DNA from 4 places in the Nonomuraea sp. NPDC049625 genome. Region 1 is predicted to be linked to each of the others. Evidence: riboswitches for the same ligand, from Rfam matches in the RefSeq annotation. Region 1 holds a riboswitch; each other region holds the start of a gene.

Region 1 (5,315 bases):
CACCCGCATCGTCACCGGGCCGGGGTTGCCGTCGGCGACGCTCCAGGAGCGGTCGGCGCCCTTCACCGTGCCCACCGGCGTGACCACGGCCGCCGTGCCGCACGCGAACACCTCGGTGAGCTCCCCGGACTCGCATCCGGCCTGCCACTCGTCGATCGAGATGAGGCGCTCCTCGGTCTCCAGGCCCAGGTCGCCGGCCAGCTCCAGGATCGACTCCCTGGTGATGCCGGGCAGCAGGGTGCCGGTCAGCGCGGGGGTGACGAGCTTGTCGCCGAAGACGAAGAACAGGTTCATCCCGCCCATCTCCTCGACGTACTTGTGCTCGTGGGCGTCCAGCCACACCACCTGGTCGCAGCCGTTCTCCACGGCCTGCCGCTGCGCGACGAACGCGGCCGCGTAGTTGCCGCCGCACTTCGCGAAGCCCGTGCCGCCGGGGGCGGCCCGCGTGTACTCGGTGGACAGCCAGACGGAGACGGGCTTGAGCCCACCCGTGAAGTACGAGGCCGCCGGGGAGGCGATGACCATGTACTTGTACGACTTCGACGGGTAGTTGACACCGAGCCCCGCCTGGGTGGCGATCATGAAGGGGCGCAGGTAGAGGCTGTGACCCTCGGTCGTGGGCACCCATTCCCTGTCGGTCTGGACGAGGAGCTCGAGCGACTCCACGAAAGCCTCCTCCGGCAGCTCCGGCATGGCCATCCGGAGCGCGGAGCGGTTGAAGCGGGCGGCGTTCGCGTACGGGCGGAACGCGACGATCGAGCCATTGGCCTGGCGGTAGGCCTTGAGCCCCTCGAACAGCTCCTGCGCGTAGTGGAAGACCGAGGTGGCCGGGTCGAGCGAGAGCGGGCCGTACGGAAGGAGCTTGGCGTCGTGCCAGCCCTGCCCCTCGGTGTAGTCGATCGAGACCATGTGATCCGTGAAGGTCTGCCCGAAGCCGGGGTTCGCCAGTACCTGCTCCCGCTCGGCCGCGGTGCGAGCGTGGTCGGATAGCTGCACGTCGAAGCTGAGCTTCTGAGCGATGGTCATGACGTCGGTCCTTCTCTCTGCGAATCTGCCCAAATCTACAAGAAATCTGCGGATCGGTGCTGGTGAGCGGGCGCTGCCCGGAAGGCAGTCCCGGTACTTCCTATTGTCTCGCTATATGGGATGGCAAGCGGCCAATGCGGCGATCAGCCCTTTTGGACGCAAAAAAGCGCCTGGCGGCCCTCGTCGGACCACCAGGCGCGTTGGGGGCTAGGCGGTCCTAGCCGGATACTCGCGCGGTGATGTCGTCACCGATCTCGTGGGTGGTGCGGCCCGCCCAGCCGGCCAGCCGCTCGAGGATGTCATCGGCGACCGCCTGCTCGACCTTGGCCGCCTCGGCGTGCAGGCCCAGGTGGTCGAGGAGCATGGCGACGGACAGGATGGTCGCGGTCGGGTCGGCCTTGCCCTGGCCGGCGATGTCGGGGGCGCTGCCGTGCACCGGCTCGAACATGCTCGGCGCGGACCGCTCGGGGTTGATGTTGCCGCTGGCGGCCAGGCCGATGCCGCCCGCGATGGCGGCGCCCAGGTCGGTGATGATGTCGCCGAACAGGTTGTCGGTGACGACCACGTCGAACCGTTCCGGCTGGCTCACGAAGAACATCGAGGCCGCGTCGATGTGGCAGTAGTCGGTCGTGACGTCGGGGTATTCCGCCGCCAGGCGGTTGACCGTGCGCTGCCACAGGTCACCGGCGAAGGTGAGGACGTTGGTCTTGTGGACGAGCGTCAGCTTCTTGCGCGGCCGCGTGACGGCCTTCTCGAACGCGTAGCGCACCACGCGCTCGACACCGTAGGCGGTGTTGAGCGACTCCTGGGTGGCGATCTCGTGCGGGGTGCCGCGCCGCATGGCGCCACCGGTGCCCGCGTAGAGGCCCTCGGTGCCCTCGCGGACGACGATCATGTCGATGTTCTCCGGCGGCGTGTCCGCCAGCGGGGTCTCCACGCCGGGGAACAGCTTGACCGGGCGCAGGTTGACGTAGTGGTCGAACTCGAAGCGGAGCCGCAGCAGCAGATCGCGCTCGAGGATGCCCGGCGGCACGCTGGGGTCGCCCACGGCGCCGAGCAGGATCGCGTCGTAGCCGCGCAGCTCTTCGAGCACGGCGTCGGGCAGCGTCTCGCCGGTACGGTGATAGCGTGCGGCTCCCAGGTCGTAGTGAGTGGGCTCGATCTTCGTGCCAACTGCCTCCAGGACCTTGAGCCCTTCGGCCACGACCTCGGTGCCGATCCCATCGCCGGGGATGACGGCCAGACGGATGTTACGCGACTCCATGGGCGGTACCTTACCGCGTCGTCTCGGCTGACGAACACTTCATCTCATCTTTCGGACGCCCCCTTTGTCCGGTATTGCGGTTCTTTGACCGTTTCGTTAAAGTCACCGACCAGCCTAATCCGCGCGCCGTTGCGTGGAGTCGGGGACCCACATTCCCCCTGGGGCGAGTCGGCATCCCCATGCCGTAGGGCTACTTCCAGGCCCGAGCCCGTCAGCTAACCCGGCCGGCCGTATGGAAGGACAGACCCCTGTCTCGAATCGCCATTGTCCTGGCGGCGGGCGCCGCCGGGCTCATGCTGGCCTCCCCAGCCCATGCCTCGTCCAAGCTCGACGACCTCACCACCCTGACCGGCGGCCAGATCAAGGAAATCCAGGAGAAACAGGCTCCGAAGCCCGCCTGGAAGGTCGCCATCAAGTTCGCCATGAGCAAGCGCGGCACCCCGTACGTGTGGGGCGGCGCCAGCCCGAGCGGATACGACTGCTCCGGGCTCATGCTCAGGGCGTACGAGCACGCCGGAATCGAACTCCCCCGCACCGCCGCCGAACAGTACGGCGCGTTCACCAAGAAGATCGCCTGGAAGGACCTCAAACCCGGCGATCTGGTCTTCTTCCACGGCCTCGGGCATGTCGGGATGATCTCCCGGCCCGGCTACATGGTCCACTCGCCGCACACGGGTGACGTGGTCAAGGAAGAGCGCCTGACCTCCTGGCGCAGAGACTCCTTCGTGGGCGGCGTCCGCCCCGACCGCAAGGGCGTACGCCTCTGGTCCAAGCTCCAGGAGCAGCGCGACGAAACGCCCACCACCCTCACGGCCACCCTGTAGGAGGCTGCGGCGTCCGCCTCCCCACGCGACGGTCAGGGGAGGCGGGCGTCGAAGATGAGCTCCCAGGCACGGGTCCTGGCGCGGGCCACCGCGCCCAGCAGGACGCCGCTGTCCCCCAGCGTGCTGGCCACCACCGACGGCCGCAGCGGGCCGAGCTCGGCGATGCGGGCCTCGATGGACTCCCCCAGGAGGTCCAGGTTGCGGCCCACGCCGCCGCTGAGCACGATCACCTCCGGATCCAGCACGGCGGCCACCGCCACCAGCAGGCCGCCGATGCGGCGCCCCTCGGCCTCCACCACCGAGCGGGCCACTCTGTCGCCGGAGGCCGCCGCGGCGAAGACCTTCTTGGCCGTCCGCAGGCTCAGGCCGGCGGCGCGGGCCGCGCGGACCACTCCGGGCGCGGCGGCGACCGCCTCCGTGGCGCCGTGGGCCAGGGCGTCACCGGCCGGCGGCGCCGGGTCCTCGGTCGCGGGCAGGTACGAGACCTCCCCCGCCGCTCCCCGGGCGCCCACGTACAGCTCACCGTTGATCACGATGCCCATCCCGACGCCGGTGCCGACGGACACCAGCGCGAAGTTTGACGTGCCGCGCCCCGCCCCGTGCGTGTGCTCGCCGACGGCGGCCAGGTTGATGTCGTTCTCGATGACGAGGTCGACCTCCATCTCGGCGCGCAGGCGCTCGGCCAGGTCGGAGCCGGGCAGGTTGGGGGCGAACTCCAGGCGCCCGAGCTCCGGGTCGTACACGCCGGGCGTGCCGACGACGGCGCAGGCGATGTCGGGCCAGTCGACGCCGGCCTCGTAGGCGGCGGCCCGGCACAGCTGTCCGACCAGGAGGGCCAGTTCGGCGGAGGTGAGGGCGGTGTTGCGCCCGTCCCTCCGGCCGGCGAATTTCCCGCGCAGGTCGGCGACGGCGACCCTGATCCAGTCACGCCCGATGTCGACGCCGGCGACGTGGGTGGCGGCGGCGTTGACGTCGTACAGGGACGTGACCGGCCCCGGGCGGCCGGAGACCTCGCCGACGAGGTGAACGAGCCCGTCCACCTCCAGCCCGGCCAGGGCCGCGGACACCGTGGGCTTCGACAGGCCGGTGATCTTGGCGAGGTCGGTGCGCGAGGCGGGGCCGTGCTCCTGAAGATGGTCGAGCAGGCGGCGCTCGTTCAGCACTCGCAGCATCCGCGGATTACCCAGGTCGCCCCGCATCTCACCCTCCTTGAGGAAACAGAGCCTAGCCAACTCGCCTGATAGTAAATTACCTTTCTTACCAAGCACAGGGGCGGCACATCCGGAAGGACGAAGTGCGATGCACCGAGCATGGCGATCAATCCCTGTCGCGGCGGTCCTCCTGGCCGCCGCCTGCGGAAACGCCGGGAACAGTGCCGGAAACGGCACCGGCGCCACCACCACGACCACGCAGAACCAGGGCGGCAAGACGATCGCGCTGTTCCTGCCCGAGTCCAAGACCACCCGGTACGAGGCGTTCGACCGCCCGCTGTTCGAGGCGAAGGTCAAGTCGCTCTGCCCCGACTGCAAGATCCTCTACAGCAACGCCGAGCAGGACGCCCCCAAGCAGCAGCAACAGGTCGAGGCCGCGCTCACCCAGCAGGCCGACGTGCTCGTGCTCGACGCCGTGGACGCCAACGCCGTGGCTCCCCTGGTGAACCAGGCCAAGCAGAAGAAGGTCCCGGTCATCGCCTACGACCGGCTGATCTCGGGGATCGACTACGCGTACTACGTCTCGTTCAACAACGTACGGGTGGGCGAGATGCAGGGCCAGGCCCTGCTCGACGCCATGACCGCCAGGGGCACGGCGGCGAAGGGCCAGATCGTGATGATCCACGGCTCCCCCACCGACCCCAGCTCGGCCGACTACAAGAAGGGCGCCAAGAGCGTGCTGGACGGGAAGGTGAAGGTCGGCAGGGAGTTCGACACGCCGGACTGGAGCCCCGACAAGGCGCAGCAGGAGATGGAGCAGGCCATCACCGCGCTGGGCAAGGACACCATCACGGGCGTGCTGTCCGCGAACGACGGCATGGCGGGCGGCGCGATCTCGGCCATGAAGCGCGCGGGCTACAAGCAGCTCCCGCCGATCACCGGCCAGGACGCCGAGCTGGCCGCCGTCCAGCGCATCCTCACCGGCGAGCAGTACATGACCATATATCTGGACATCAGGGCGGAGGCGGAGAAGTCCGCCGAGCTCGCCGT
Region 2 (5,315 bases), on a different contig from region 1:
GACGAACTCGCCCACAAGCTCGGCATCGACCCGATCGAGCTGCGCCGGCGCAACGAACCGGCGCAGGACGAGTCGAAGAAGCTGCCGTTCTCCACCCGCCGGCTGCGCGAGTGCTACACCGTCGGCGCCCACGAGTTCGGCTGGCGCCGCCGATCCTCCAGGCCGCGTTCCCGGCGCGAGGGCGACTGGCTGATCGGCATGGGCATGGCCGCCGGCGTCTACGACACCGCGCGTTTCGCCGCGCAGGCCCGGGTCCGCCTGAACGCCGACGGCACCGCTGTGGCAGAGGCCGCCGCCAGTGACATGGGGCCGGGCACCTACACCTCCCAGACCCAGGTCGCCGCCGACGCCCTCGGGTTGACCATGCGCACGGTGACCTTCCGGCTCGGTGACTCGCTCTTCCCGCCGACCCCGCCGCACGGCGGCTCGATGACCATGGCAAGCGTCGGCTCCGCTGTGCTCGACGGGTGTAACCAGGTGCGACGGCAGGCGATCAAGCTGGCCGTCGAGGACCGTGACTCGCCGCTGTATGGAGCGGACGCCGACGTCGTCGTCGTCCGCAGCGGCCGGATGCACGTCGAGGACGACCCCGCGCGCGGCGAGACGTACCAGCAACTCCTGGCCCGCAACAACCGCTCCCACCTGGAAGCGCTCGGCTCCTTCGCCGGGCCGTCCGGTCCCGAGCGGCACTCCTTCTACGCCTACAACGCGACCTTCGCCGAGGTGGCCGTCGACGCGACGCTGGGCCTGGTGCGGGTGCGGCGCATGCTCGGCGTGTACGACGCGGGCCGCATCATCAGCCCCAAACTCGCCCACAGCCAGGCGATCGGCGGCATCGTGGGCGGCATCGGCACAGCCCTGCTGGAGCACACGGTCACCGATCACCGCGACGGCCGGATCGTCAACGCCAACCTGGCGGACTACCTCGTCCCCGTCAACGCCGACGTCCCCGACATCAAGACCATCTACCTGGACGGCGAGGACAGCGAGGCCGACCCGCTCGGCGTCAAGGGACTGGGCGAGGTCGTGCACGTCGGCGTGGCGCCCGCCATCGCCAACGCGGTCTTCAACGCCACCGGCCGCCGCATCCGCGAACTGCCCATCACCGCCGAAGCACTGCTCTGACCCGGGCGCTCCAGCGACTCCTTCTTGATGGTGTCGAGGTGGTCGAATTCCCAGACGTTCAGTCCGCAGGCTTTGAGCAGGGACGGTACGTCGAGGTCGGCTTCGGGGGCCAGGATGGCGCCTTGGGCGTCGGTGAGTCCGGCCCCGATCGGTTTGCCGGTGCCGAGCCCGTGTCGTTCGAAGGGCAACCCGTCTGCGGTGCTCAGCCAGTTCGTCCACGGTCTGAGCCCTGATGAGGAGGCGGCCCTGCGCGCGCTGCTCGACGGATCCGGGAGCGACAGGTGAATCTGGAGATCTACCTTCCCGTCGCGCTGCTCACCATGGCGAGCACGCTGATGGCCTGGCGGCAGCCGCGCATGCACCCGGCCTGGCACGCCCGGTTGCTGATCCTTCTCATCGGAGCCACGGCCCTGACCGTGCTGGGCATGCTCGCCTTCGTCGTCATGATCGCGATAGGCACATTGACGGCGGCCAAAGCCACCGTGATGGGCCGCGTCCTCATCGGCCACGGGCAGGTCCCCGCGGCTGTCGCCGGTGTGGTGATCGTGCTCCTGCTGATCATGGGCGGCGCCGTCATCCATGCCGTCGCACGCTGGCATCGGGACCTGCGGGATGCCAAGGCGCTGGGCACGGGCGTGGTGGCCGACGAGCGCCCCTTCGCCATGGCGGTACCGGGAAGGCGTGGAGGAGTGATCCTCTCCAAAGGGCTGCTGAGCATGCTGTCCCGGCGGGAGCTGGAAGTGGTGCTCCGTCACGAGGCCGCGCACATCCAGTACGGCCATCATCTCTATCTGATGGCCGGCACCATCGCCACGAGGATCTTCCCTGCGCTGATCTACCCCTATCGGGCACTGTGCTTCGCCATCGAACGCTGGGCCGATGAACAGGCCGCCGCCGCAGTCGGAGACCGCGAGCTGACGGCGCGTACGATCGCCCGAGTCGCCTTGGCACAGCCGGCAGGGGAAGCCCGCACATTTCCTTCCCTGACCGGCTCTCACATCGCCCGCCGCGTCGAGGCCCTGCTCGGACAGAGCCCACCGGACAACCGCATCACAGGTCCGGTGCTGCTCAGCGGCGCCTGGATGGCCACGGGAAGCGCCATCTCACCCACTCTTACCCACCATGCCAGCTTGCTGCTTGTGCTGTTGTGACCACGGTGACGGGAATGTTCAAGCACCTGGAAACGGAATTCGCCTCTCGTCTCGGACGAGACTGTCTCGCCGTGCCGTCGAACAGGCTCGGCCTGTTCATGGTCCTGAAGCACCTGATGGCTCCGGGCGAGCGCCTGCTGATGTCACCGATCACGGCTGACGAGATCCTCTTCCTGGTGCTCGCCGCCGGGCTCCGACCGATCATGGCGCCGGTGTGCCGGCAGAGCGGCAACATCGACGCCACCCGGATCGACGAACTGAACTTCGACGGGGTGCTGACCACCAACCTGTACGGCCTGCCCGACGACGTCCATGCTCTTGGCAGGCTCTGCGCCGAACGGTGGATCCCCTTGATCGAGGACGCCGCCCACGCCCTGCAGACCACCGTCGGCGGCGTTCCCGTCGGCACCTTCGGCGCGGCGGGGGTGTTCAGCCTGTCCAAGCACGCGGGCGCGGCACCCGGTGGCATGATCGCCCTGTCGTCGCCGCATCAGCGGCCGGCTCTGCTGGAAATGCGAGAGCGCTGGAGCACTCCCCGGTACCGCACGGTGGAACTCGCCGCCCTGCTGAAGACGATCGCCCGCAACACGCTGGCCGGGACCCTGCTGTCCCTGCCCGCGTGGCACATGTCCCACGCCCTTGGGCTGCTGGAAAGCCGACAGGGCCACCGCATCGAGCTACGCCGTACCGCGCTCGCCCCGAGACTGGGCGGTCTGGCCTCATCGGCGGCGGGCGTCGGCGCGCTGGATCCCTGGATCCGCGCCGACAACCACCACTACCGCGCGAGGCCCGGCAGCCTGACCGAGAGTTACGCGCTCCGCAGGATGCAGGTGATGGACCGCCAGAGGGAACGTCGCCTGGCAGGAGTGGCGAGCCTTGCCGCTCTCCCCATGGCCGCCCCTGCCGTACGGGATCACATCGACCAGCCGCTGTTCCGGGTGCCTCTGCTGGTCGAGAACCGCGAGCGTGCCATCGAAGCGTTGCGGGGACAAGGCGTGATCACCGGATACATCTACGATCCACCCTTCGACGACTACGCCCCCGGCCTGATCGAGCCCTCGCCGCTGCCGCAGGCGGCGAACTGGTGGGCCCGACACGTGCTGCCCGTGGATCCGCTGCAGGCCGAACAGGCCTGGCCGGTACTCGCCACGCTCTCGTCACCCGAGGTACCGGCGCGGCCCGCCTGACAACGAAACCAGGGAGATCAGCGAGACCCGGTAGCGCCGCAGCTCAGGCGGCAGGACGGCCCAGGCCGCGCAGTTGGGCGGGGGTCAGCGCGGAGACGTTCTGGTCGATGGGGGATTCGGTGTACTGGTGGATGGCCCAGGACTTCCAGTCGGCGGGCGGGGTGATGGCGCCCTTGGCCTTGCTGTAGTGGGCGACCCACAGGGGGTACTGGGCCAGGCCCTTGCCGTAGGTGTTGGCGAAGTTCCAGCCGCTGTAGATCATCGGGGTGATTCCGGTCTTGGCCTTCACGTGCGACAGCCAGGTCTTGGCCCAGGCGTTGACCTCGGCCACGGACTTGCCGTCGGTGGTCTCCAGGTCCAGGACCAGCAGGTCGCCGGCCTTGGCCGGCTGCGAGTTCACCATGGCGAGGAAGTACTCCGCCTCGGCGATGGGGTTGTTGCTGGGGTGGCCGAAGTGGTACGCACCCCGCACGATTCCCTTCTTGCCCATTTCGCGCCAGTGGCGGGCGAACGAGGAGTCGCGGAAGGACGTGCCCTCGGTGGCCTTGATGATGCCGAACTGGGCCGGGCTGGCAGCCCAGTCGTACTGGGACTCGTACCTGGAGACGTCCACGCCGTAGGTGAATGCCCTGGTCCCCTGCTGGGCTTCGTGCCGCGTGTCGTGGTCGGTGGTCGAAGCGAGCGCGGTGCCGGTCGCGCCCGTGAGGGCGGCGGTCCCGGCCAGGATCGCGCCGGTGATGGCGAGGCTCAGGTGCTTGGCGGGAAGAGCGCGGTGGCTCTTGAGGGAATGGGCGAGTGCGGCAAGCCGGGGCTTGAGCATGAGGGTATTGACTCCTTGCTTCCATGCCGCCTACCGGGTTAGCTGACGGGTTCGGGCGTGGAAGTGCCCTACGGGCGCAGCCTGGGCTGGCGTCCGATTCACCCCGAAGAGAATGGGTCCCCGGTTCCGCGAGGGGGCGGATTCGGCGGCCGTACGCGACGCTGGGGGCGGCGTACGGTCTGGTCAACGAAACGGCAACGCAGCGACGGAAAGGTTGGTCACTGCGCTTATCACAGGTACGTAAAGGTATATATCTCCCCATGGATGGTGCAAGCGGGACAAATCCGATCTTCGGTGTATCGGGCCCGAAACGCCTTGCCGGTAGCAGGTTCGGAGCCAGGTAAAGGTTTGCGACGCGTCCCCGTTCGCTTCTGCCCGGCTGGCTCAAGCGGGCCCGGAACTCTCCCGTGCTGTCCCGGCGGCGTTGCCGGGGCGGTTGATGCCGGTCTCGTAGGCGAAGATCACGGCCTGGATGCGGTCGCGGAGGCCCAGCTTCATCAGGATCCGCTTCACGTGGGTCCTGATCGTGGACTCCTCGACGACGAGCGCGGCGGCGATCTCCCGGTTGGACAGGCCGCGGGCGACGAGTTCGAGGGTCTCGCGCTCACGTGGGGTCAGCGCGTCGAGCCTGGCCTGGTCGGCGAGGTCCGGGGCGGGCGGCGGTCAGGGGCGCTGGCTTCGCCCCGGCGAGACCGGCGCGGTCGTGCTCAGCCAGATCGTGCGCGACAACACCGTCCCCGGGCTCGGCGCCGGCGACACCGTGCGGCTGTTCATCGACGGCAAGCCCAGCACCTGGCGTCTCGCCGGGATCGTCGAGGAGAGGGAAGGCGTCGGTGGCGGCGCGTACACCACGGCCGAGGGCTACGCCGCCGCGAGCGCGCAGCCCCCTCTCGTCAACCAGCTCCGCGTCATCACCACCGCTCACGACGAGCGGACCCGCGAGGAGGTCGCCGCCGCCGTCGAACGTGCGCTGACCGGCGCGGGGATCGACGTGGGCACCGCTGCTTCGGTCAGCCGCACCAATGCCGCCTC
Region 3 (5,315 bases), on a different contig from region 1:
GAGTACGACGTCCTTGCCGGTGGAGTTCAGCTTGGCGAAGAACTCGGGGACGATGATCACACGCCCGCGATCGGCCACCGCCGCCAACCCGTCGACCCGCCCCACCCCGGCCAGCCCGGCCGCCTCGGCGGCGGACGAGGGAACGACTACGAGCGGTCGTACTGACCTTCCGAGCACGGCCGACACCCGCTGCCCCGCCCGATCAGCCCTCCGTGCGATGTCGCCGAGCTCGGCGGGTGCGGTATGCCGGCCGACGACCACGGATCGCGCCCCGCGGACCACGACCTCGCCGTCACCCCACAGCCCGCGGACTCCGGCGGGAAGGATGGGGGAATCGGGGGTGGGGGCGCTGGCGGGGGCGACGGCGAGAAGCAGGACGGAGACGATCGCAGCCCGCCGACTCACCTGCCCTGACACGATGCCCGATCGTAGCCGCCGCCGACCCATGACCGGCCACTCCGCACCCCGAACCGCGCGCCCGTGAGAGCTGTCCACCCGCACCGCATGCGGTGGCTGCGCGCCAAAGGACCGCACACCGCGCGCCACCGGACGGGGAGCCTGGCCCGTGAGCCGTGACCCGAGGTCATGAAGCCGAGGGTCGTGGGGCTGAGGGTCGTGAGGCCGTGACGTCCTGGGGCCGTGACGTCGTGGGGCCGTGACGTCGTGGGGCCGTGACGTCGTGGGGCCGAGGGGCCGAGGGTTGGGCGGCTGTGGGGCCACGTGCGCGAGGCCGTGAGGCGGGGCCCCGTGAGGCGGGGAGCCGTAAGGCGGGCGGTGCGGGTGAGTGGGTGGGGTGGCTGTTTTGAGGGGGTGCCGTGGCGGTGGGTGCGTTGTGCGGGTCAGCGGGCGTCTTCCTGGAGGCCCTCAGCCAGGTGCGGCGGGTGGTGCCGCCCGTGCTCCGCCGTAAAAAAATGAAAGTGACAATGGGAGAGCCCCGCCCGGAGGAGCCGGGCGGGGCTTCTTCACATGCCGGGACGAACAGCGCCGACGAACGACGCCCGCCGCCATTCACTCAGCTTGTCGATGCGTACCCGTTCGCCTGTCCGAGGCGAGTGGACCATCTTGCCCTTGCCGACGTACATGCCCACGTGGCCGAGCCCCCTGAAGAACATCAGGTCGCCGGGCCGGAGGTTCCGCCACGAGACCTTGTTCCTGGTGCGGGCGAACTGGCTGGCCGCCACGCGTGGGAGCTTCACCCCGGCCTTCTTCCAGGCGTACTGGACGAGGCCGGAGCAGTCGAACGAACCAGGGCCTGTGCCTCCGTACCGGTATGGGTCACCGACCTGGTTCTTGGCCACGACGACGGCCTTGCGGGCCTTCGCCTTCTGACGGGCGACCTTGGCCGCCCTCAGCGCCGCGGCCGAGGTCGTCTTCGAGGTTCCGGCGGTTGCGGCCGCCTTGGTCGTCGAAGCCGAATCGGTCGTGGCCGCCTGAGCCGTTGGGGCATGGAGGATCGCACCTCCGGCCGTCACGGTCATCGTGAGCGCTACGCCACTCAGGGCAATGCGGGACAGACGGGGGTTATGCAGGGAGGTAGACAGGATTTCTCCTTGACTCTTCCACGAATGCCTACCGGGTTAGCTGACGGATTCGGGCCTGGAAGTCGCCCTACGGCGCGATGTGCGCGCCGATTCACCCCCTGATCCCTGGGGAACTGGGATCGCTGGGTCCCCGGCTCCGTGCCTCCTGGCTGCACGGATTCGGCAGGCCAACCGTCCCGACCAATGTGTTGATATGGGGACATTTGGGCGGTTGACCAGCGGATCTTTATCTGTCTCACACCGGGAAAGACCGGTGCGGGTTCGCGGGGGACATGGCTTGTTCACCGCGACGTCGCCAGAAGCTACGCCGAAGGGTCAAGGATCGGCAAAGCGGAACACCGCTTGTAAAGATCAGATAGTGGAGTCAGTAAGGAGGGAAATCCCTGCTGGAACACCAGGTTCCGTTACCGAAATGTGACGCTGCTCACATTTGTTTTCGCGCCCGTTTGTCAGGCCCCAAATGTCGCGTTTGTCACACTTGTTGCGACTCGTCAGGCGCGCTGGATCGTTCCCATCGCCCATCAGCCGAACCTCGTTCGGCTGCTGGGATCAACGATCCGGCGTCGTAGCTACGGGCGGATGGCGCCCACGAGGCGGCCGCCGTACGCCGAGAGTTTGACGACCTTGACCACGTCGCCCGTCTGCGGCGCGTGAACGATTTTCCCGTCGCCGGCGTAGATACTGACGTGACCCAAGCTCGAGCTGAAGATGAGGTCCCCCGGCTGGAGGGCGCTCAGTGAGACCTTGCGGCTCGCGCCCCAGGCCCACTGCTGCCAGGTCGTGCGCGGCAGTGACACGCCCGCGGCGCGCCACGCCGCCTGGGTCAGGCCGGAGCAGTCCCAGCCGCCCGGTCCCGTCCCGCCGAACACGTACGGCTTGCCCACCTGGGCGAAGGCGAAGCGCAGGACGGCGGCGGCGTTGCCCGAGGCCGGGCCCGTGTACTGGATGCCGACGCTGTTCGGGTTGCCGGGGTTGTAGGCGCCCAGCTTCTTCAGGAGCTTCTTCTGCTCGGAGATCAGCTTCATGATCTCCGAACGCTCCTTCTCGACCCCGTCCCGTTCCCGGTCGGCCGCCTCCAGCGCCTCTTCCGCCTTGTCGCGTTCGACCTTCAGCCCGCGGTTCTCCCGGTCGAACGCGGCCAGCTTCTCCGCCCGCTCCCGCGAGAGCTGCCCGGCCAGCGCCAGGCTCATCAGGAAGTCGTCGGGGCGGTCCGCGCTCACCAGGCCGGGCAGGGAGGTCACGTCGGTGCCGAGCTTGTAGCTGTCGACGGCCATGCCGATCACCTGGGCGCGCAGGTCCGCGACCGTCGCCAGCTTGGTCTTGTAGCGGTCGTTCAGCTTGGTGTAGGCGCCCTTGGCGGCCTTGTACCGCTCGGTGGCCGTGTTGAAGCGGTCGACGACCTTGTCGGCCTTGTCATTGAGCTTGTCGAGCTTGGCCTTGGCCTGCCCGAGGGTGGGCCGGGGATCAGCGACGGCGGCTCCCATGGGAGACAGGACCAGCCCGAACGCGAGACCCGCGGCCACCGGCACCCTGCCAAACCTCACTGTGTCGCCTCCCAGGGATGATATCTGGGGCGAATAGTACAGAAGTGGCGGGTGAGGTCACACGTTATCCGCCCAATTCGTAATATCCCTGGCACGGCGCGGCAAATCCGCACGTAAGGGGTGCAGGTAATCTAGGCCCGGCCCAGCCTGCGCAGCAGCAAGCCAGACGGAACGGGTCTGGCTCCCATCCGCCTGACGGACTCGGCCACCTCGCGGTCCGACGACACCACGGCCATGGCCCGGCCGGGCGGCTCGGCGCGTACGAGCTGGCGGATCAGATCGTCGGCGATCTCCCCCGGCTGGCTGAACAGCACCCGCACCCCGCGCGGCGCCACGACCTGCACCGGGGAATTGAGCTCGGCCCCGTCGAACACGACGGTGACCTCGACCCTCGTCTGCGCCACCAGTCCGCCGAGCCCGGTCATGAGCCGGGTGCGCTGGTCGGCGAGGGTGAGCGTGCCGTAGCCGGTCTTGGTCACGTTGTAGCCGTCAATGATCAGGTGGACCTGCGGCAGGGCCAGGAGCTGGTCGAGGAGCTGCGGGTCGTCGTCGGCCAGCGCCCGCGCGGGCACCCCCCGGACGCCGGGCCGCTCGCCGGTGACCGCGGCGACCGAGTCGGCGGGCCGGCTGATCATCGTGGGCAGGGCGAGCTCCCTGCGCAGCCCGGCCGAGGCGTCCTGCAGCGCGTCGAGCAGCACCCGGATGCGGGCGTCCTCGATGCTCCTGCCCTCGCGGGCGGCCCGGCGCGAGGCCTCCAGCTGCTTCTCCACGTCGGCCAGCCGCTCACGCAGCCGCCGCAGCTCGGACTCGCCCGCGGTGCCCGCGACCGTGGCGGCCGACCTGGCGTCCTCCGCCGCGTGCTCCATCTCCTCGGCCCGCTGCACCGCGGCCTTGGCCCGCTCGCGGGCGTCGTGGAGCTTGCGCCTCAAATCAGAATTTTCCGCCCGGGCCGCCCTGATCTGCTCGCGCAGCCGGTCGGCCTCCTCCTTGGCGGCGGTCTTCTGCGCGGCGAGCTGCTCGCGGAGCCGGTTGACGACCTCCTCGCGCTCCGATCCCTCGGCCGCCACGGCCGACTGCACCAGGTCCGTACGGGCGACCTCGATCATCTCCGCCCAGCCGGGCGGTCGGGTGAGGTAGGCGGCCGCGGCCACGAGCACGGGGTCGGCGGCCGGTGGGACATTTCCCTCGGCCAGGGACGCCACCAATTCGGGCCAGCCGGCCTCCACCGATTCGGCCACCAGCTCGCGGAACTTCTTGTCGTTCTCGAGCTGCGCCGCGATGGGCGCGCTGCCGAGTTTGGCGCGTTTTCGGGGGTCGAACTTGGCGATCCCGCGAAGGGGCGGCGGTATGGAGGCAGCGGGCATCGTCCCGAGGACCTGGGACGCCAGATCGACGACATTGAGCCGCACCTGCTCGGGAAGCGGGCGAGACAGGCCTTCACCCGCTGAACTCATCCCACTTGTCCCTTCGTGACATGCCCTTTCAGACAAGGGTACGGCTGCCGCGTACCTGACCGTAACGGCCACCTCTGTCTAGACAAGCGCTTGGTTGGGGATGTACGACTGAGCCGGGACGGGTGTTCACCCAGGAGGCCGACCATGGCAGAAGAGATCCGCACCTCCACCCGTGACCTGGTGGAACTGCGCGACAGCCTGGCCCGCTGGCTGCGCGGGAGGGTCGGGGCGAGCGCCTCGGTGTCCGAAGTGTCCAGACCCGCCGAGAACGGCATGTCCAGCGAGACCCTGTTCTTCACCGCGACCTGGGGCGAAGGGCGAACGCGCTGCGTAGCCAGGCTCGCACCTGCGGTAGAAGCCGTTCCCGTGTTCCCCTCGTACGATCTTCGGGCGCAGTTCGAGATCATGCGCCTGGCCAGGCAGAAAGCTGGGATCCCAGCGCCCAGGGCCCTCTGGTTCGAGCCGGACCCGGAACACCTGGGCACGCCGTTCCTCGTCATGGAGCGCGAGGACGGCGACGTGCCGCCGGACGTGATGCCGTACACGTTCGGGAGCTGGCTGCTCGACGCGGCGCCCGCGGACCAGCGCAGGCTGCAGGACGCCGGTGTGGCGGTCCTGGCGGCGCTGCACCGGGCGGAGTTCACGCCCGCGGAGCTCGCCCCGTTCGGGGCCGCCGGGTTGCGCGCGCACGTCGAGGCGCAGCGGGGCTATTACCAGTGGGCCCACGGCGAGTGGCCGATCCCGGTGCTGGACCGGGCCTTCCGGTGGCTCGAGTC
Region 4 (5,315 bases), on a different contig from region 1:
ACATCCGCTGGCGCTCCAGCCGGAGATCCACTCTTCTGGAGATCTCCTCGGCCCCGATTCCCGCCGATCCGGCGGTCACGACGGCTCTTGCGTACTCCTTGGTCTGCAGCAGTCCTGGCACGAACTGGACTTCGTAGGTCCTGATCCTGGCGGCGGCCTCTTCAAGGCCGACGTACGCCTGGAACCACGTGGGCAGGACATCGTTGAACCGGTGCCACCAACCAGGCTCGTTGGCGGTGGCGACCAGGTCGAGTACGGCGGAGCGGGCCTGCTTGTCGATGACCCCGTAGAGGGTCAGCAGGTCCGCCACGTCCCGTTCTTTGAACCCCACTCGGCCCAGCTCCATGCGGCTGATCTTGGATTCGGAGCCACGGATGAGGTGGCCCGCCTCCTCACGAGTGACGTTCTTCGCTTCCCTGAGCTTGCGCAGCTGGGAGCCCAGGAGGATGCGCAGCGCCGTCGGTCCGGAACCCGGCTGGTTCTGCGTCACTTTGCCTCCTATCAAGGTCCGCACACACAGTGACACCACATTGCCGGGTATGACAAGGTCTCAACCCCGTGTCCGATTAGCAGAGTTATGCCCCAAAACGCCGCTTGCTACTGCACAATGCAAGTGCACGTGCATTTGGGTCTTGCAGGTGCAGCGATCGTGACCCATGATGGCTTAGTGCATATTGGGCCAAACATGCACTAAGTCGGGCGGAACGGGGAGGTATCGGCAGCATGGTGGAGGATCCTCTGGCCACTGCCGATGCATTGCAAATCACCCGTGACGTGGGCTTCGACCACCTGCTCATGGGTGGCAAGCCGTACACGACCTCGTGCCCGCTGCCCTTTCAGGCCGACTCCGTGAAGACGGCCAGGGACGTGACCCGCTCGACCCTGAAGGGCTGGGGCCTGCACGAACTCAGCGACGACGCCGCGCTGGTGGTGTCGGAGCTCGTGACCAACGCGGTGCGCTACGCGATGTACGCGGCGGGACGGCGGGAGATCGAGCTCTTGCTGATGCGCGTACAGCCGCACGTGCTGCTGGCGGTGGCCGACCCCAGCGACGAGGTGCCGCGCCCCAAGGAGCCGGACTTCATCTCGGAGAACGGGCGCGGCCTCTACATCGTCGAGACCTACAGCCAGTGCTGGGGCTGGGACCCGCTGGCCCGCGGCGGCAAGGCCGTGTGGGCGCTGTTCCGCACCGAGCCCTGATCGGTCCCGTCACTCTCCGGTCACCCCGTCGATGCGCTCGCGCAGCAGATCCGCGTGACCGTTGTGCCGCGCGTACTCCTCGATCATGTGGATGAGGATCCAGCGATGGGTGCATTCCTGGCCTCTGTGGTCACCGACGGCGTCCAGCGGCCTGGCGTCCGAGATGGCGCGGGCGCGGGCGACCTCCTCTTCCCACGTGACGAAGGCCTCCTTGACGGAGGCGGCGTCCACTTCCTTGAAGTCGGCGTCGTTGTCGCGGTCCTTGTCCCACAGCTTGGGGAGGTCCTCGCCGTTCAGCACGCGGCGGAACCAGGAGCGTTCGACGTTCGCCATGTGCCGGACCAGGCCGAGCAGGGACATGGTCGAGGGTGAGACGGAGCGCAGGCGCAGCTGATCGTCCGACAGGCCCGCGCATTTGACGGCGAGGGTGCCGCGGTGCCATTCGAGCCAGTTGTTCAGCGTGGTCCGCTCGTCGCCGGTGAGAGCGGGCGGGATTCGGGTGTCAGTCATGATGTCCGACCTTATCCAGCTCAGTACATCGAGATGTGGACGTGGTCGTAGTGGTTCTCGGTGACGCTGCCGCGGTCCGACATGGCCCGCCAGCCCGAGCCCATGTTGATGCGCTGCTTCCAGATCACGTACTTGACGCCGAGCTTGCCCTTGTTCTTGAGCGCCCAGTCCGCGATCCGGTCGCCCAGGGCGTTGTTGATGGCCGCGGGCATCGTTCCGCCGGTGCTCATCATGAAGTCGCAGGCGCGCCCGAGCGGGTGCTCGCCGCTGGAGCCCGAGCGGAAGCAGCCCACCGTGTACGGCAGCTTGAAGTTCTTGGCCAGCTCCGCCTTCATCAGCCGCGTACGGGCCGTGATGTTGTCCGAGCCCGAGGGCAGTTCCGGTGCCCAGCTCCCGTCGGACTTGCGGCCGGGACCGAGCGGCACGAGGTCCTGGAGCTTCTTCCTGATGTCGTCGATGATGTCCTCGGCCTCGGAGCGCTGTTCGGTCACGTCCTTGGCGTCCACGCCGATCTGGGTGGCCAGCGCGGCGGCCTCGTCGGAGGCCTTCTTCTTGTCGTCGCGGGCCTTGGCCACCCCCTGGACCAGAGCCTGCTGCTCGGCCGTCAGCTGTTCGAGCAGGGCGGCGCCGCCGCCGTTCTGGACCATCAGGACGGAGGGCAGCGACGGGTCGTGGTTCTGGTAGCGCATCCTGGCGAGGTCGCCGACCCGCTGCTCGGCGGCGGCCAGCGTCTTCTCCGCGGCCGCCAGCCGCTCCTTGGCCGCCTTGGCGGCGGCCTGCGCCTTGGCCAGCTCGACGCGCTTGAGGTTGTACTTCTCGATGAGCTTGTCGATCTTGCTGTTGAGCTGCTTGAGCTGGGCGCGGAGCTCGGCCTCCGACGGCTTGGGGGCCGCCGAGGCCGCGGTCGCCGGCAGGAGGGCGACGGCTGCGGCGGTGACGAGGCCGATGGCAAGAGTCGCGGGGGACGGAGCCGCCACGTGGATGTTCCTCTCCCTCTGCCGGCCGGGTTAGCTGACGGGTTCGGGCTGGGAGCTGCGTGCCCTACCACCGAAGTGGATTCACCCCAGGTGCGGATGGGTCCCCGGCTCCCGGGCGACTCGCCCGGGATTAGGCGTGTGCCTGCTGTTACGGCCAGGCACAAAAGGGATGTTAGTGGTAGATCACGAGTAACGCGACCCCCATTAGAAATCTAATAGTGATCTACCTGTGATCGAAGCATCCGGGCGGCCTCCTCCGGCAGCACGTCGTTCACGAACGCCCCCATCGCGGACTCCGACCCGGCCAGGTACTTGAGCTTGCCCGGCGCCCGCCTGATGCTGAACAGCTCCAGGTGCAGGTAGCCGAGCTCGCGGTCCTGCCGCACGGGCGCCTGGTGCCAGGCCGAGATGTACGGCATCACCACGCCGAACAGGTCATCGAAGGCCCGCAGCACCGAGGTGTACAGGGGTGCGAACGCCGACCGCTCCTCCTCCGTCAGCGCGGCCAGATCGGGCACCTGCCGGTGCGGGTAGATGTGCACCTCGTACGGCCACCGCGCGGCGGCCGGCACGAACGCCGTCCACAGCTCGTTGGAGGCCACCACGCGCGTCCCCGCGGCCCGCTCGGCGGCCAGCACGTCGGCGAACAGGTTCCCCTTCGAGTAGCGCCTGGCGGCGGCGAGCTGGAGCCTGGTCCTGGGCGTGACGTACGGGTAGGCGTAGATCTGGCCGTGCGGGTGGGCCAGCGTGATGCCGATCTCCTCGCCCCGGTTCTCGAAGCAGAACACCTGCTCCACGCCCTCGATCCCGGACAGCTCGGCCGTCCGGTCGGCCCACGCCTCCATGACCAGCTCCACCTGGCCGTCGGAGAGCTGGGAGAACGACGACGAATGCTCAGAGGTGAAGCAGACCACCTCGCACCGCCCCACTCCCGGCCGGACCTCACTCAGGCCCCCCGCGTCTGTATAAGTCCCGAAATTGGTGGAGAAGGAGGGGAATCGGTTCTCGAACACCACCACGTCGTAGTCGTACGCCGGGATCTCCGACGAGCGCGTTTCCGACGACGGGCACAGCGGGCACTCGCTCGCCGAACCGGTCGGCTGGAACGTGCGCGTCTGCCGGTGCCCCGCCATCGCGATCCACTCCTCGGTCAGCGGGTCGTAGCGCAGCTCGGAGGCCACCGGCCGGGGGTCGAGCACCCGCCGGTCGATCGCGCTCCGGTCGGCGTCGTCCCGCTGATCGAAGTAGATCAGCTCACGGCCGTCGGCCAGATGGGTGATGGTGCGCTTCACGAGCCCTCCGCGATGATCAGTTCTCCGGCCCGTTCGGCCAGCTCCATGCGTGCGTCCTCAGGCAGCCCCGCATCGCTGACGACCACGTCGGCCTCGGTCAGCTCGGCGATGGTGCTGATGCCGACCGTGTTCCACTTCGTGTGGTCGGCGGGGATGACCAGCCGGTTGGCGGCCGCCACCAGCTCCCTGTCGGTCTCCGATTCCAGCAGGTTGGGGGTGGTGAACCCGGCCCGCACGCTCATCCCGTGCACGCCGAGGAACAGCGTGTCCACGTGCAGGCGGCGGATCGCGGCCACGGCCACCGGGCCCACCAGCGCGTCGGACGGCGTGCGCACGCCGCCGGTCAGCACGACCGTGCGGTCGGAACGCGGGTTGCGGTGGAAGACCTCGGCGACGGGGATCGAATTGGTGATCACTGTCAGCTCGGGGACGGCGATCAGGTGGCGGGCCAGCGCCCACGTGGTGGTGCCCGCCGAGAGCGCCACGGCCGTGCCCGGCCGGACGAGGCCGGCCGCGCGGCGCGCGATGGCCTCCTTCTCCTGCTGCTGGCGGGCCGACTTGGCGGTGAAGCCCGGCTCCTCGGTGGAGCCGGGGCCGAGGGCGGTGGCGCCGCCGTGCACCTTCTCCAGCAACCCGCGCTCGGCCAGCACCTCGAGGTCCCGACGGATGGTCATGTCGGATACGCCCAGCTCGCGGACCAGGTCCGCGACCCGGACGCCGCCGTTGCTGCGCACGCGTTCGAGGATCGTCTGCTGACGCTGCTGTGCGAGCACGCCCGCTCCTTCCAACAGATTCCACCAAATTATGACACGGAATTGTTGGGGAATGTTAGTTCGCGTGCTGCGCTTGCGCTGGTCAGCACGGGCGGGGAGGCTCGTGGCGTAGCCGATCATCGGCCCGATCACCGGAGGCGAGCTTATGGCCAGGCGCTCACGCAAGGGCAAGGCACGCAAGAAGAAGAAGGCGAACCACGGCAAGCGCCCCACGGCGCGCTGACCGGGTGGCCGCCTCTTTCGGCGGCCACCCCGCTTTCAGCCCGGCAGCTCGGTCAGGGCCTGCTCGATGCGGTCCTGCGGCAGCGTGTAGTCCTCCAGGTGCCCGGCCAGGTAGCGGTCGTACGCGCCCAGGTCGAAGTGGCCGTGGCCGCAGAGCGCGGTCAGGATCACCTTCTCCTCACCGCTCTCCTTGCACCGCAGGGCCTCGGCGATCGTCTCCGCGAGCGCGTGCGTGGGCTCCGGGGCGGGCACGATGCCCTCGGTCCTGGCGAAGCGGACACCCGCCTCGAAACACTCGCTCTGGGCGCGGGTGACCGCCTCGAACAGGCCCAGCTCGTACA

Evidence for each region. Region 1 has a riboswitch for cyclic di-AMP ahead of AB0J87_RS42820 (C40 family peptidase). Riboswitches for the same ligand answer to the same signal wherever they lie in the genome.
Region 2: linked by a shared signal. The riboswitch ahead of AB0J87_RS61665 (GH25 family lysozyme) and the one ahead of AB0J87_RS42820 (C40 family peptidase) in region 1 are both predicted to bind cyclic di-AMP.
Region 3: linked by a shared signal. The riboswitch ahead of AB0J87_RS08535 (C40 family peptidase) and the one ahead of AB0J87_RS42820 (C40 family peptidase) in region 1 are both predicted to bind cyclic di-AMP.
Region 4: linked by a shared signal. The riboswitch ahead of AB0J87_RS52120 (hypothetical protein) and the one ahead of AB0J87_RS42820 (C40 family peptidase) in region 1 are both predicted to bind cyclic di-AMP.

The regions. Positions count from the first base shown of each region.
Region 1 is NZ_JBFAOQ010000013.1:89,767-95,081, forward strand. It holds gene AB0J87_RS42810 (branched-chain amino acid aminotransferase) at 1-1,026, opposite strand, end outside; gene AB0J87_RS42815 (3-isopropylmalate dehydrogenase) at 1,244-2,290, opposite strand; cyclic di-AMP (ydaO/yuaA leader) riboswitch at 2,392-2,535, shown strand; gene AB0J87_RS42820 (C40 family peptidase) at 2,584-3,114, shown strand; gene AB0J87_RS42825 (ROK family transcriptional regulator) at 3,147-4,313, opposite strand; gene AB0J87_RS42830 (sugar ABC transporter substrate-binding protein) at 4,414-5,315, shown strand, end outside.
Region 2 is NZ_JBFAOQ010000034.1:30,071-35,385, reverse strand. It holds gene AB0J87_RS61680 (xanthine dehydrogenase family protein molybdopterin-binding subunit) at 1-1,125, shown strand, start outside; gene AB0J87_RS61675 (M48 family metalloprotease) at 1,407-2,276, shown strand; gene AB0J87_RS61670 (DegT/DnrJ/EryC1/StrS family aminotransferase) at 2,291-3,463, shown strand; gene AB0J87_RS61665 (GH25 family lysozyme) at 3,507-4,283, opposite strand; cyclic di-AMP (ydaO/yuaA leader) riboswitch at 4,296-4,441, opposite strand; partial or broken gene AB0J87_RS61660 (helix-turn-helix transcriptional regulator) at 4,668-4,910, opposite strand.
Region 3 is NZ_JBFAOQ010000002.1:249,682-254,996, reverse strand. It holds gene AB0J87_RS08540 (hypothetical protein) at 1-405, opposite strand, end outside; gene AB0J87_RS08535 (C40 family peptidase) at 963-1,478, opposite strand; cyclic di-AMP (ydaO/yuaA leader) riboswitch at 1,552-1,716, opposite strand; gene AB0J87_RS08530 (NlpC/P60 family protein) at 2,111-3,085, opposite strand; gene AB0J87_RS08525 (NYN domain-containing protein) at 3,217-4,539, opposite strand; gene AB0J87_RS08520 (phosphotransferase family protein) at 4,684-5,315, shown strand, end outside.
Region 4 is NZ_JBFAOQ010000019.1:8,086-13,400, forward strand. It holds gene AB0J87_RS52105 (helix-turn-helix transcriptional regulator) at 1-490, opposite strand, end outside; gene AB0J87_RS52110 (ATP-binding protein) at 724-1,200, shown strand; gene AB0J87_RS52115 (DinB family protein) at 1,210-1,710, opposite strand; gene AB0J87_RS52120 (hypothetical protein) at 1,731-2,687, opposite strand; cyclic di-AMP (ydaO/yuaA leader) riboswitch at 2,693-2,834, opposite strand; gene galT (galactose-1-phosphate uridylyltransferase) at 2,900-3,979, opposite strand; gene AB0J87_RS52130 (DeoR/GlpR family DNA-binding transcription regulator) at 3,976-4,752, opposite strand; gene AB0J87_RS52135 (TrpB-like pyridoxal phosphate-dependent enzyme) at 5,011-5,315, opposite strand, start outside.